Regions from separate parts of the Pantoea sp. X-Soil-ISGK-259 genome, predicted to be linked through region 4. Evidence: predicted binding sites of a transcription regulator. Region 4 holds the regulator's gene; each other region holds the start of a gene.
The links. Region 4 encodes Fur, which represses iron uptake genes when iron is present. Its sites were predicted from a motif close to ATAATAATGAGAACNACTATCAA; they were not measured.
Positions count from the first base shown of each region.

Region 1: AC6I77_RS07305 (TonB-dependent siderophore receptor) is a predicted target of Fur. The motif match lies at 1,242-1,264, and genes of this name have one in related genera.
Region 2: AC6I77_RS15950 (TonB-dependent receptor domain-containing protein) is a predicted target of Fur. The motif match lies at 1,741-1,763, and genes of this name have one in related genera.
Region 3: exbB (tol-pal system-associated acyl-CoA thioesterase) is a predicted target of Fur. The motif match lies at 1,658-1,680, and genes of this name have one in related genera.

Region 1 covers NZ_AP035986.1:1,567,596-1,570,718, reverse strand. Annotated here, with positions in the region: gene treA (alpha,alpha-trehalase TreA) at 1-1,118, shown strand, start outside; gene AC6I77_RS07305 (TonB-dependent siderophore receptor) at 1,310-3,123, shown strand, end outside.
Region 2 covers NZ_AP035986.1:3,358,718-3,361,840, forward strand. Annotated here, with positions in the region: gene AC6I77_RS15950 (TonB-dependent receptor domain-containing protein) at 1-1,611, opposite strand, end outside; gene AC6I77_RS15955 (Rdx family protein) at 1,851-2,147, shown strand; gene AC6I77_RS15960 (PadR family transcriptional regulator) at 2,148-2,687, opposite strand; gene AC6I77_RS15965 (siderophore-interacting protein) at 2,759-3,123, opposite strand, start outside.
Region 3 covers NZ_AP035986.1:3,418,966-3,422,088, forward strand. Annotated here, with positions in the region: gene AC6I77_RS16215 (MFS transporter) at 1-185, opposite strand, end outside; gene exbD (TonB system transport protein ExbD) at 422-844, opposite strand; gene exbB (tol-pal system-associated acyl-CoA thioesterase) at 851-1,573, opposite strand; gene AC6I77_RS16230 (TRAP transporter substrate-binding protein) at 1,924-2,895, shown strand; gene AC6I77_RS16235 (TRAP transporter small permease) at 2,945-3,123, shown strand, end outside.
Region 4 covers NZ_AP035986.1:1,128,160-1,131,282, forward strand. Annotated here, with positions in the region: gene glnS (glutamine--tRNA ligase) at 1-554, shown strand, start outside; gene AC6I77_RS05185 (hypothetical protein) at 789-1,184, shown strand; gene fur (ferric iron uptake transcriptional regulator) at 1,249-1,692, opposite strand; gene fldA (flavodoxin FldA) at 2,041-2,571, opposite strand; gene ybfE (LexA regulated protein) at 2,704-2,979, opposite strand.

The DNA.
Region 1 (3,123 bases), 440 kb from region 4:
ACTTCGCCTCGCTGCTTGACCGCTATGGCCACATTCCCAACGGCAACCGCAGCTACTACCTGAGCCGTTCACAGCCACCGTTCTTCAGCATGATGGTCGAGTTGCTGGCCACGCATGATGACGGCAAAGCCTATACCCGCTACCTGCCGCAATTGCAGAAAGAGTATGACTACTGGATGGCCGACAGCGATAAAGTCGCGGCCGGTGCCGCCAGCAAGCGGGTGATTAAACTGGCGGATGGTACGTTGCTCAATCGCTACTGGGATGCGCGCGACGTGCCACGAACTGAATCCTGGATGGATGATATTGCCACCGCGCAGAAAGCGCCGCAGCGCAATAAAGCCGAGCTCTACCGCGAGCTGCGTTCCGGTGCCGCGTCGGGCTGGGATTTCAGTTCCCGCTGGTTCACCGATGCGCATAATCTGTCGACAATCCGCACCACACAGCTGGCGCCCGTTGACCTTAACAGCCTGATGTTCCACCTGGAGCAGACGCTGTCAAAAGGCTACCAGATGAATAAGCAGAGCGATCTGGCAAAGCAGTTTGCCGATCGCGCAGAGAAGCGTCAGGCGGCAATCAACCGCTATCTGTGGGACAGCAAACAGAACTGGTACGCCGACTATGACTGGCAGAAAAAACAGGTCCATCCGCAGTTAACGGCTGCTGCCCTGTTCCCGCTCTATCTTCAGGTAGCCAGTGACAGGCAGGCTGAAAGCACCGCCAGCGCGGTAGAAAAACAGCTGCTGAAGCCGGGTGGTCTGGTAACAACCACCGTAAACAACGGTCAGCAGTGGGACGCACCGAATGGCTGGGCTCCGCTGCAGTGGGTTGCCGTGGAAGGTCTTGAGCACTATAACCAGCCGAAACTCGCAAAAGAGGTCGGCTTACGCTTCCTGCAAAACGTCCAGAACACCTATGACCGTGAGCATAAACTGGTAGAGAAATATGTCGTTGACGGCAAAAATCTTGGCGGCGGCGGTGGCGGTGAATATCCGCTGCAGGATGGTTTCGGCTGGACAAACGGCGTTACGCTGAAACTGCTCGATAAGTATTGCCCGAAAGATAAAACCTGTAACAGCGCCCACGATATTCCTCAGGCGTCTGCCTCACAACACTAAGTCACTCTGGATACCTCTGGCCCCGCCGGAGGTATCCGCACTCCCTTTCAGCGAATTTTACTTGACCTTCTTTCATCTACAGGCAAAATTGCAGCAAATTTACAAAAGGTAATAGTTCTCATTATGATAATGAGATTGCCTATCAATAATTTTATTCACCCGCCTGACCCTTTGCCAAGAAAGGAATTTTGATGAAACTGTCATTGTCGCTGAAAGGTTATGTTCACCTCTGCACCCTGGCGCTGACTGCGCCTGCTCTGAGTTTTGCTGCTGATATGGTTGTGACTGCCCAACCGCTGGAGGATTCGACCACGCCCACCCAGGGCTATCTGGCGACCACCAGCCAGGGCGCAACCAAGAGCGATCGTCCATTGATCACCACGCCGCAATCAATATCCGTAGTCACCCGCCAGCAGATGCAGGATCAGGGCGCACTGACCCTGAATCAGGCGCTGGGCTACAGCTCCGGTGTCTTCACCAACTTCGGCGGTGCGGCGACCCGTTATGACACCATTGCCCTGCGTGGCTTCCACGGCGGCGATGTCGATAACACCTTCCTCGACGGTATGCGGGTGATGAGCGACGGTGGCAGTTTCAACATATTGCAGGTGGATAATGCTTTCCTGGAACGCATCGACGTGATCAAAGGCCCCTCTTCCGCGCTCTATGGCCAGACAGTGCCGGGCGGACTGGTGAACATGGTGACTAAACGTCCTCAGTTCGCGGAAGAGGGTCACATTCAAGTGCAGGCGGGCAGCAACGCGACCACCGGCACGATGTTTGACTACACCAATGCGATCAACGATCAATGGGCGTTTCGCCTGACCGGCGTAACCCGCAATAGCGATACCCAGTACGATCATACCCGTGAAGAGAAATATGCGCTGATGCCGCAGCTGATGTGGCAACCTGATGAAGATACCCATCTGATTCTGAAAGCCTACCTGCAAAAAGATCCGTCAGGCGGTTATCACGGTTCCGTGCCGGGTGACGGCAGCCTTACCGAACACAACGGCTATAAGTTGAGCAACGGCTTCTATGAGGGCAACAGCGATCTTGATCAGTTCAAACGCCACGAGCAGATCTACAGCTTCGATTTCGCCCATCGCTTTAACGACGTCTGGTCGTTCTCATCAACCGGCAGTTACAGCCACTCGAATGTCGATCTCGATCAGGTTTATCAGATTGGCTGGGATGAAAATAATCCCGATCTGCTGAATCGCTACTACTCTGGCGAGCGCTCGTCACTCTCCGCCTGGTCCACGGATAACCGCTTACAGGCGGAGTTCAACACCGGCGAACTGGAGCACCGCGTCACGCTGGGTGCCGAGTATCATCGTTACAAAAATGAGATTAGTGAGGCTGGCGGTCCGGCTAACCAGCTGAATGCCGTGACCGGCGATCAGGTGGGCGATATGCCTGAGCAGACCTGGGCAGATAGCACCCGCCGTTACTACCAGACCGGCCTCTATCTGCAGGATGAGATGAAGCTGGATCGCTGGCATCTCGATCTCTCCGGCCGTTACGATCGCATCGTCGCACAAAACAGCGGCAGCGATCGTCGTCAGGATGATCACATTAGCGGACGCGCCGCGCTGCTCTATGCCTTCGACAACGGCATTTCGCCTTATGTAAGCTGGAGCCAGGCGATTACCCCGACTGCGCTTACCGATCCCAACAATAACCTGCTGAAGCCGACCACCTCAGAGCAGTATGAAGCCGGGGTGAAATATCAGCCGGTGGGCACCCGCGATCTTTACAGCATGGCGGTTTATGACCTGACGCAGAAGGATGTGGCAAACCGTAATGTTAAAGACGGCACCTTTACGCCATCGGGCAAAGTCCATTCACAGGGTATTGAGCTGGAAGCACGTAATCAGTTAACCCCGCGTCTGAGCACCGTGGCGAGCTATACGCTGAACCATCTGCGCTTCAAAGATTCGGTGGATGGCAACAGCGGCCATACGCCGTATGTCACCCCTAACAGCATGGCTGCACTCTGGGG
Region 2 (3,123 bases), 2.2 Mb from region 4:
CGCATACTGTGCGGTGCCGGCATAGCTGGAGCCAAGGTTCCATGAGCCATAGAGCTGGGTATCGTTGGGGAACTGCGCGCCACGGGTATATTGCAGATAAGTCATCAGCTTCGGTGTCAGATCGAACTGGAAGGCGATCGACGGCAATATCTGGGTGTCGCTGTTTGGCGATCCGTAGAGCGCTGAAACTTCGCTGGCGTCAAGCACGCTACTGTTCGTGGTCAGCGTCGCCACATCACGTGGTCGGGTGTTCTGATAGGCCACGCGCGCGCCCGGCACGATAGCCGCCCGATGTCCGTCAGCATCGAAGCTGATAGTATCCTGCAGATAACCGCCCACGCTGTAGCTGCGGCTGTTAGCCTGCGGCTGCATAATCGCAGTAAAAGCACTGGCTGGCGGTGACTGACGGAAAGGTCGCTCAGTATCCACCAGACGCGCATTCAGCCCGGCACTCAGTTCATGTCGCCCGACGCTTTTAAGCGCTCGGGTGTCAAAACCGTAGCTGTCGCTGTTGTAATCGGAATAGACGGTTTGCCTGGCGGTGGCACTCGACGGCATTAGGGTGTTGTCATGCGCCTGGGTCTGCTGCCAGTAAACGCGGGTCGTCAGGCTGTCGATCAGGTCATTGTAAGGGGTGTACTCATCCGCCAGGCTGATGCCCCAGCGGCGGGTATCACTCTGCTGCTGTGCCGTTCCCCAGACGGTATTGCCGGAAGTGCTCCAGCTGTCGTAATGGCTGTGGTGAGTTTTGTGATAGTAATCGACCGTTGCGCTGAGCTTGTGAGCATCATTGGGCTGCCAGATGCCGGAAGTCATAAAGGCATCGGAGTGCCAGTTGGCCGGATAAGCATCGAGCGTATCGCTGTTGTTACGGGTCTGCTGTCCGTCACGACGGCTGTAAACAAAAATGCCACTCAGCGTGTCATCGCCTGCTGCTGCAGTCATGCCGTTGTGCCAGCTGCGGCTGGCGGAGTCGTAGTCACTTTGATAGCCGAAAAAGGTCGGCTTGCCGGAGTACAGATAGTCGTCCGGGGATTTGTTACGGAACGAGACGTTGCCGCCAATTGAGGTGTTCGACTGATCCACTGCTGTGGCGCCCTTCTCAATCTCAATACGCCCAAACATATAAGGATCGATGTAATCGCGGCCAATGCCAAAGCTGTCGAGACCAGCGCGTCCTACATAGCTGCGGCCAGTGGCCTGCGGCAACGGAATGCCGTCCACATCCAGACCGACGCGGTTGCTCTCGAGGCCTCGAATGTTGTAGCCGGTATAACCAGCCCGATCAAAACCGCTCTTACCGGCTGATGAACCGCCACTAGTACCGGTGGCACTGATCAGCGGTTCATAGCGCATAATCGATCCAAAGTCAGTGGCACCACGCTGTTGCAGATCGCTGGCAGAGAGCGAGGTTTTACTGCCTGCCGTTTTCTTAATTTCCGGCGCCGTCACCGTCATTACCTGTTCGGTATTGCTGTCAGAGCGGTCAGAAAGGGCTAGCGTGGCAGATTCACTGCCCGCAGCATAAGTGCAGGTGGTATTGATGAAGGTGGCGAGCAACGCCAGTTGAGTCAGACGCGGTTGCGTCAATCTCCGAAAACGTGGTGACATAGGCGCGAATTACCTGATTAATTGTTAGTATTCGCTCACTTGTTTGCTGGCAACAGTAAAACGGCTCCGCATAAAAGCCGTGAAAAGTCAGAACATCATGCTGGTGTAGTAATTATCGACTTAAATTTAATGCAACTGATAATCATTATCAATCTTATTTACATTTGGATATAAACCACAGCGCACAAATTGTTCACCCGAATGCATTGGCATTTATCAACACGTAAAGGAATAGAGTTATGGCACAAAAACCTGTGGTTGTTATTCACTACTGTATGCAATGCAACTGGCTGATGCGGTCAGCGTGGATGGCACAGGAACTTCTGCATACTTTCGCTGAGGATCTGGCGGAAGTAACCCTGAAACCAGGTACCGGTGGTATCTTTGAAATTACGCTGGATGAGCACCTGCTGTGGGAACGCAAGCGTGATGGTGGCTTCCCGGATGCGACCACGCTAAAACAGCGCGTACGCGACATCTGTTTCCCGGATCGTACCCTGGGCCACATCGACAAAAACAAAGCCGAAATCAGCTGATTAACTGTGAGTGATTTTTTCAGCCGCGTCGTGCAGCGCCTTAATCAGCGTCTGCAGCGCGGTTTCTGAGATATCTTCCTGCGCCAGCCGCTGGTTCAGCGCGACCTTCAGCCCATAAATCGCCTGCTCTACAGCAGGAATGCTGCGGTTATTGACCAGAATCGCCAGCGTAGAGAGCCGCGTGATCAGGCTGGAGACCGTTTCCAGGTTCTCTGCCAGTTGCGCCTCTCCCGTTGCGGTCAGACGATAGGCTTTGCGCGCTGTCTGCGCATCCACCACCTCAATCGCCTCCATCTCTTCAAGCAGCGTCAGATTGGGGTAAATGATCCCCGGACTAGGCGAATACTCTCCCTTCGACAGCACCTCAACCGACTTGATCAGTTCATAGCCGTGCGCCGCATTCTGCGCCAGGAAATGGAGCATCAGCAGGCGGATCTCACTTGCTTCCAGCATCTTTTCGCGTCGTTTGCGTCGTCCGCCGCAGCCGCCTGCGCGCGTACTCTGATCGTCAGATGAGGTGGAATTCGGATGCTGTTTCATGGCCTGCCCTGCGGGAAAAAGTCGGATTGATGGTAGTCCGCCGTCTGGCAAAACTCAATTGGCAGAGCCGCTTACTTCTGGTGCCAGTAGGCCACCGCCCGCACAAAATCACTGCTGAGGCCGCGCTGCACCGTGAAGTAGTCAGCCAGCGCTTTCACAAACTCACCTTCGCCAGTCAGCCAGATAAAGTAATCTTCCGCCGGAAGTGTGAGCTGATCCAGCCGGGCAATCAGCTGGCTGAGCTGTGCTTTCTGCATCTGACCGCTGCCCAACCAGTTTGTCGTTACGCCAGTCGTATCCGATAAATAGCCGTGGCCCGTCGCGTCATCGGTAAAGGCATAGAGATGCAAAGACTGGGCACTTGCGTCACGCTGACGACGCGCAAACGCTGGCAGCCCGGTTTCATCACAGACGTAAAGCTGAAATGCATAATCGG
Region 3 (3,123 bases), 2.3 Mb from region 4:
GTCATCAGGGTCAGCATCAGGGAAGCAAACGGGTCATCACCCGGGAAGAAGGTTTTTGAAATGGCGGTCGCGTAGTAGCCAAACACCATGAAGTCGTACATCTCCAGGAAGTTACCACTGGTGACGTTGAAGATAGTTCGGGCAGCACTTTTCGGCGGCTTTTGTAAAGACGGGGTGTGACTCATAACGGCTTCCTATTGTTTTTTAGCCGTTTTAGCCTGACTGAAGCGGGATTAATGTGACGTGAGTCACCATTGCAATTTACAAATCTATGTACATAAGTAACAACCAATTAACAATCCGAATCAGGCAGCATAAGTGATCGGCTTGAGCACTGCTTGACCCGATTTTATGTGGTCAGAGAGCCAGCATAAAAAAAGGCGACCTCAATAGTCGCCTTCTAAGGATGCCCGATAATTCGCTATTTCTTCACGGTTTCCATGCCCATCAGCCCGATTTTCAGATAGCCCGCCGTGCGCAGTTTATCCATGACGCTCATCAGGGTTTCATAATCCACCGACTTGTCCGCCTGGAAGAAAATCGTCGTCTCTTTGTTGCCCTGCGTCTGGCTGGTCAGCACGTTCACCAGCGAGTCAGGCGTAACCTGATCGTTACCGACGTAGAGCTGCTTATCCGCTTTAATCGACAAATAAACTGGCTTCTCCGGGCGCGGCTGCGGCGCGCTGGTTGAGGCTGGCAGATTGACGCGCACGTCGACCGTCGCCAGTGGCGCGGCTACCATAAAGATGATCAGCAGAACCAGCATGACGTCGATAAACGGCGTCACGTTAATCTCATGCATTTCACCGTCGGTTTGCAGATCGTCGTTTAATCGCATGGCCATAACAGCTTACCCTAAGCGCAGTTTCTGGGCGGTCGCGGGACGTGGAACCTCTTTGGCCACAGTGCCCAGGTCGATGTCACGACTCTGCAACAGCATCACCTGAGCGGCAACATCACCCAGCGAGGCTTTGTAGTTAGCGATCATGCGGGCAAAGACGTTGTAAATTACCACCGCCGGAATCGCAGCGACCAGACCCACCGCCGTTGCCAGCAGCGCTTCTGCGATACCCGGTGCCACCACCGCAAGGTTCGTCGTCTGGGTTTTCGCAATACCGATAAAGCTGTTCATGATGCCCCAGACAGTGCCGAACAGACCAATAAACGGGGCGACAGAGCCGATGGTTGCCAGGAAGCCATTGCCCCGGCCTGCATGGCGGCTGAAAGCAGCCACGCGGCGCTCAAGGCGGAAACTGGTGCGATCTTTAATGCCGTTGGTATCTTCCACACCTGCCGACAATTCGAGTTCATTCTGCGCATCGTTCAGCAGCACGACGCTGTGGCTGTGACCGGTAAACGACTGAGCAATGCGGGCGGCGTCATTAAGACTACGGGCTTCGCCCAGCGCCAGTTGCTCACGCTTCAGGCGGCGCTTAGCGGCGCTGAGTTCAGCATATTTGCCGAAAAAGATTGCCCATGTCACGACCGATGCCAACAACAGGCCAATCATGACGACCTTTACCACGATATCGGCATGTTGATACATGCCCCAAACGGAGAGGTCCGTTTGCATCAAATCACTGGCTACCACGCTGCTTCTCCAACTTCTGATTCAGGGATGCGAAACAAGCGCGAATAATAGCAAAATGGCGGCGAATTGATAGTAGTTCTCATTAGTATTTACAAACCCAACCCTGGTCACAGACCTCGCTTTGACCAGCTTTGCACACTTTCCGTCAGGGATGTTTCGAAAATGTGAAGCTGCATGAAAATTTATTAAAACAACGTTTCAAAATGTGACGCCATTCATTCAATCAACATTACTGCATTTTACTCAGACGCATTTTCACTATGCTGGCTCCACACGGCACTCTGCGGTTAGCCCAGACTCCAGGCCGTCCTACCTCTGCGGGAGACAAAATAATGAGACTGACAAAAACATGCCTGGCCAGTGCCCTGGCGGCAATCATGATAAGTTCCACCGCCACGGCACAGGTGATTAAAGTCGCTGAAGTGCAGCCAGCCGGCTATCCCACTGTGGTTGCCCTGCAACACATGGGCGACAAACTCAAACAGGCCACTGATGGACGGCTGGAGATGAAGATCTACGCCGGTGGCGTGCTGGGTGATGAAGACCAGACGCTGCAACAGGTGCAACTGGGCGCCATCGATATGATCCGCGTCTCACTGGCTCCGGTCACGTCTATCGCCCCGGAAACCAGCGTGCTCACCCTGCCCTACATTTTTCGCGACGTCGACCACATGCATAAAGTGCTGGATGGTGAGATAGGCAGCGAGATTGCCAGCAAGTTTGATAAGGATCCCAACGCCCGCATGGTCTTCCTGGGCTGGACGGATGCCGGTGAGCGCAACATGATCACCAAGAAGCCGCTGGCAAAACCCGACGATCTCAAAGGTATGAAGATCCGGGTGCAGAACAGCGCCATTTCACTAGCGACACTGAAAGCGATGGGCGCAAATCCGGTGGCAATGGGCGTCAGCGAAGTCTTTAGTGCGATGCAGACCGGCGTGGTCGATGGCACCGAGAACAACCCACCTACCTTTGTGGCCCATAACTACATGCCGGTCGCGAAGTACTACACCCTCACCAGCCACTTTATTCAGCCAGAGATGATTCTGTTTTCGAAACGCGCCTGGGATCGCCTGAAACCCGACGATCAGACACTGCTGAAAAAGCTCGGCAAAGAGGCACAGGATGAAGAGCGTCAGCTCTGGGCGACCTACACCGAACAGTCGATCGCCAAAATGAAGGCCGGCGGCGTGACCTTCCAGCAGACCGACCGCGACTACTTCGTTAAGGCTACCCAGCCGGTGCGCGATCAATTCGGCGGCAAATATCAGGATCTGATGACCCGAATCGCCGACGTGAAATAACCCTTCCCGCGCCACACTGCCGTGTGGCGTGCTTAATCAGGTATTAATTATGTCTGCTTATACGCGTCTGATGGATGGGCTTTATCTGCTGTGCATGCTGGTGGCCGCCGTGGCGCTGTTGATCATGGTGACGGTCATTCCTGTTGGCATCTTCGCCCGTTACGTGATGAACGGCGCACTCTCCTGGCCAGAACCGGTCGCCATTATCTGCATGATCATATTCACTTT
Region 4 (3,123 bases):
GTAAGCCGGAGATGGGCACGCGTGAAGTGCCGTTCAGCCGCGAGATCTGGATCGACCGTGCAGATTTCCGTGAAGAGGCGAACAAGCAATATAAACGTCTGGTGCTGGGCAAAGAAGTTCGCCTGCGCAACGCCTACGTGATTCGTGCTGAGCGAATTGCTAAAGATGAAGCGGGCAACATCACCTGCATCTATTGCACCAGCGATGTTGATACGCTGAGCAAAGATCCTGCTGATGGCCGTAAGGTCAAAGGCGTGATTCACTGGGTCTCTGCCGATCACGCGCAGCCTGCTGAGTTCCGTCTGTATGACCGCCTGTTCAGCGTGCCAAACCCGGGTGCGGCTGAGGACTTCCTGGCGGTAATCAACCCTGAGTCACTGGCGATTAAACAGGGCTTTGTGGAACCGAGCCTGCGCGATGTAGAACCGACCACACCGTTCCAGTTTGAACGTGAAGGTTATTTCTGCGCCGACAGCGTTTACTCTACGCCCTCGCAGTTGGTATTCAACCGTACCGTTGGTCTTCGTGATACCTGGACGAAAGCCGGCGAATAACGTGTTGAGGCTGACCTCATAAAATGACAAAAGGGCGATTTATCGCCCTTTTTTATTGTCCCTATTTCGACCATTACCGACGTTTGTTCTGAACTAACTGCAATCCATTAAATGCCATACTGTGAGAGAAATCTGAGTTTAAAAAAATTAATCAATTTCAGGATGTGAATTAGCAGCTTTCAGGTAGGCTATGCGCTCTCAGAGGTTGCACAGCGGGTTACAGAAGGAAAAAATATGACCATTCTCGCCCAGGAAGCCAAACACAGTGTCGTCGTTTTACATCAGCTCATTGAACGTATTTTTAATAAGCCCGCCGGATCAGACGACAGTTTTGAGCTGCTGATGTCCTATTTTCATCCTGAATTCCGCATGGTGACCCCTAAAGGCAAAGAGTACAATCTGAACGAGGTCGAGGATCTTTTCCGGCAGTTGCAGGGGCAGCGGGAAGGGATGCGCATTGCCACCTGCGAACATGTGATCCTCTCTCATCATGATAAAGAGATCACCGTGCAGTATCGCGAAATGCAGATGATGAATGGCAATAACAATAGCCGCATCTCGCTGGCCATTCTCGATTGCAGTAGCTCTATTCCGCGCTGGCGTTATCTGCAGGAGACGCTGGTCGCCTGACTGACAGCAGACATCAGACGAAAAAAAACCGGTGAATTCACCGGTTTTTTTATTTCAGCTCGCGTTACTGGTCGTGCAGGGTTTCATTTTCCCGGCAATCGCCCAGTGTGCAGTGTCCGTAAAGATAGAGGCTGTGGTTAGTGAGCTTGATGCCGTGGCGGGTTGCGATTTCACGCTGACGCGTTTCGATAGACTCGTCGCTGAACTCAATAACCTTGCCGCAATCCAGGCAGATCAGGTGATCGTGATGATGCTGCTGCGTCAGTTCGAAGACCGATTTGCCGCCTTCAAAATTGTGGCGCGTCACAATACCGGCGTCATCGAACTGGTTAAGCACACGGTAAACGGTAGCCAGTCCAATCTCTTCGCCGATATCAATCAGGCGTTTATACAAATCTTCCGCACTGACGTGATGGCACTCAGGTTCCTGAAGCACTTCCAGAATTTTCAGTCTGGGCAGTGTCACTTTCAGGCCAGCCTTCTTTAATGCGGTGTTGTTGTCAGTCATGCGGATTTTGTCCTGTTACTAATATTCACTTTTGTGGCTTGTCGCCTTGAATGTCGATCTACACTCATTCTCATTTGCGTCTCATTATAGAACTGAAGCGATGAAATGAAAACCAGAGGGCGTGCCTGAATCATCATGGGCTGCTGGGGAGGCGTCACCGGGCCGGGGAGAATTCTGGCAGATGTCTGTTTGTACATCGCTTAGTCTTGCCGCGTGAGAAAATAAGCGGAAGATCGATGCGGGTATTCTACAGATTAAACGGAGAAAGTTAAAAAAATGTGGCTATTATTTCTATAGGAATTTCCATTACCTCAATGTGAGCTGGCGCTCACATTGAGTCAGACACCATCACGCTTCGATGATCTCTTTCAGTTGCAGTTCATCAAAAATCTGCTTAACCCACTGATCAACACGCTGGTTAGTCAGTTCAGGCTGACGATCTTCGTCGATAGCCAGACCCAGGAAGTGGGTATCATCCGCCAGACCTTTTGAGGCTTCGAAATGGTAGCCCTCAGTTGGCCAGTGTCCGACAATCACGGCACCGTGTGGCTCAATAATGTCGCGGATAGTGCCCATCGCATCACAGAAGTACTCTGCGTAATCTTCCTGATCGCCGCAGCCAAACAACGCCACCAGCTTGCCATTAAAGTCGATCTCTTCCAGCGTCGGGAAGAAGTCATCCCAGTCGCACTGTGCTTCACCGTAGTACCAGGTTGGAATACCCAGCAGCAGGATATCAAATGCTTCCAGATCTTCTTTTGTGCTTTTCGCGATGTCATGCACTTCTGCAACGTCTGAACCCAGCTGTTTCTGGATCATTTTTGCAATGTTTTCGGTATTACCGGTATCGCTGCCAAAGAAGATGCCTACGAGTGCCATGAGTAAAATAACCTCTTAAATCCTGATGATGAGATGTGTGCCGCAGCACATTTCAGCGAATAATAGCAGACGAGAGAAAACCGGTGAACGGTTAAAGCCCCGACATTTGCTCCTGCGTGCGATTTGCCCGCATCAATCCAGTTTGAGCTGCGCCAGCAGCATCTGTTCAATCAGTTCGCTGCGGCTGAGATTACGCTGTTCTGCCAGCGTATTAAGTGCATCGACGGCTTCACTGTTCATTTTCAGTTCGACACGACGAAGTCCGCGTCCTTTGTCACGTTTAAGCTGGTTGCGCTTGTTGATGCGCAGCTGTTCATCACGCGAAAGCGGACTGGTTTTGGGTCGACCGGGGCGGCGCTCATCAGCAAAGAGATCGAGCGTCGTGCGGTCAGTCTGTTCTTTTGCCATGGCTTAGTAAAACTGAATGGGGGCGGGCGCCAGACACTCACCGCGCAGATTATAAATTATTGGCCATTGCCGCAGCAAAACTGACCAGCGGCAAAATTTTAGCGCGCCATCATACTTCACGCGTACTCCCGACGCCAATCCTAA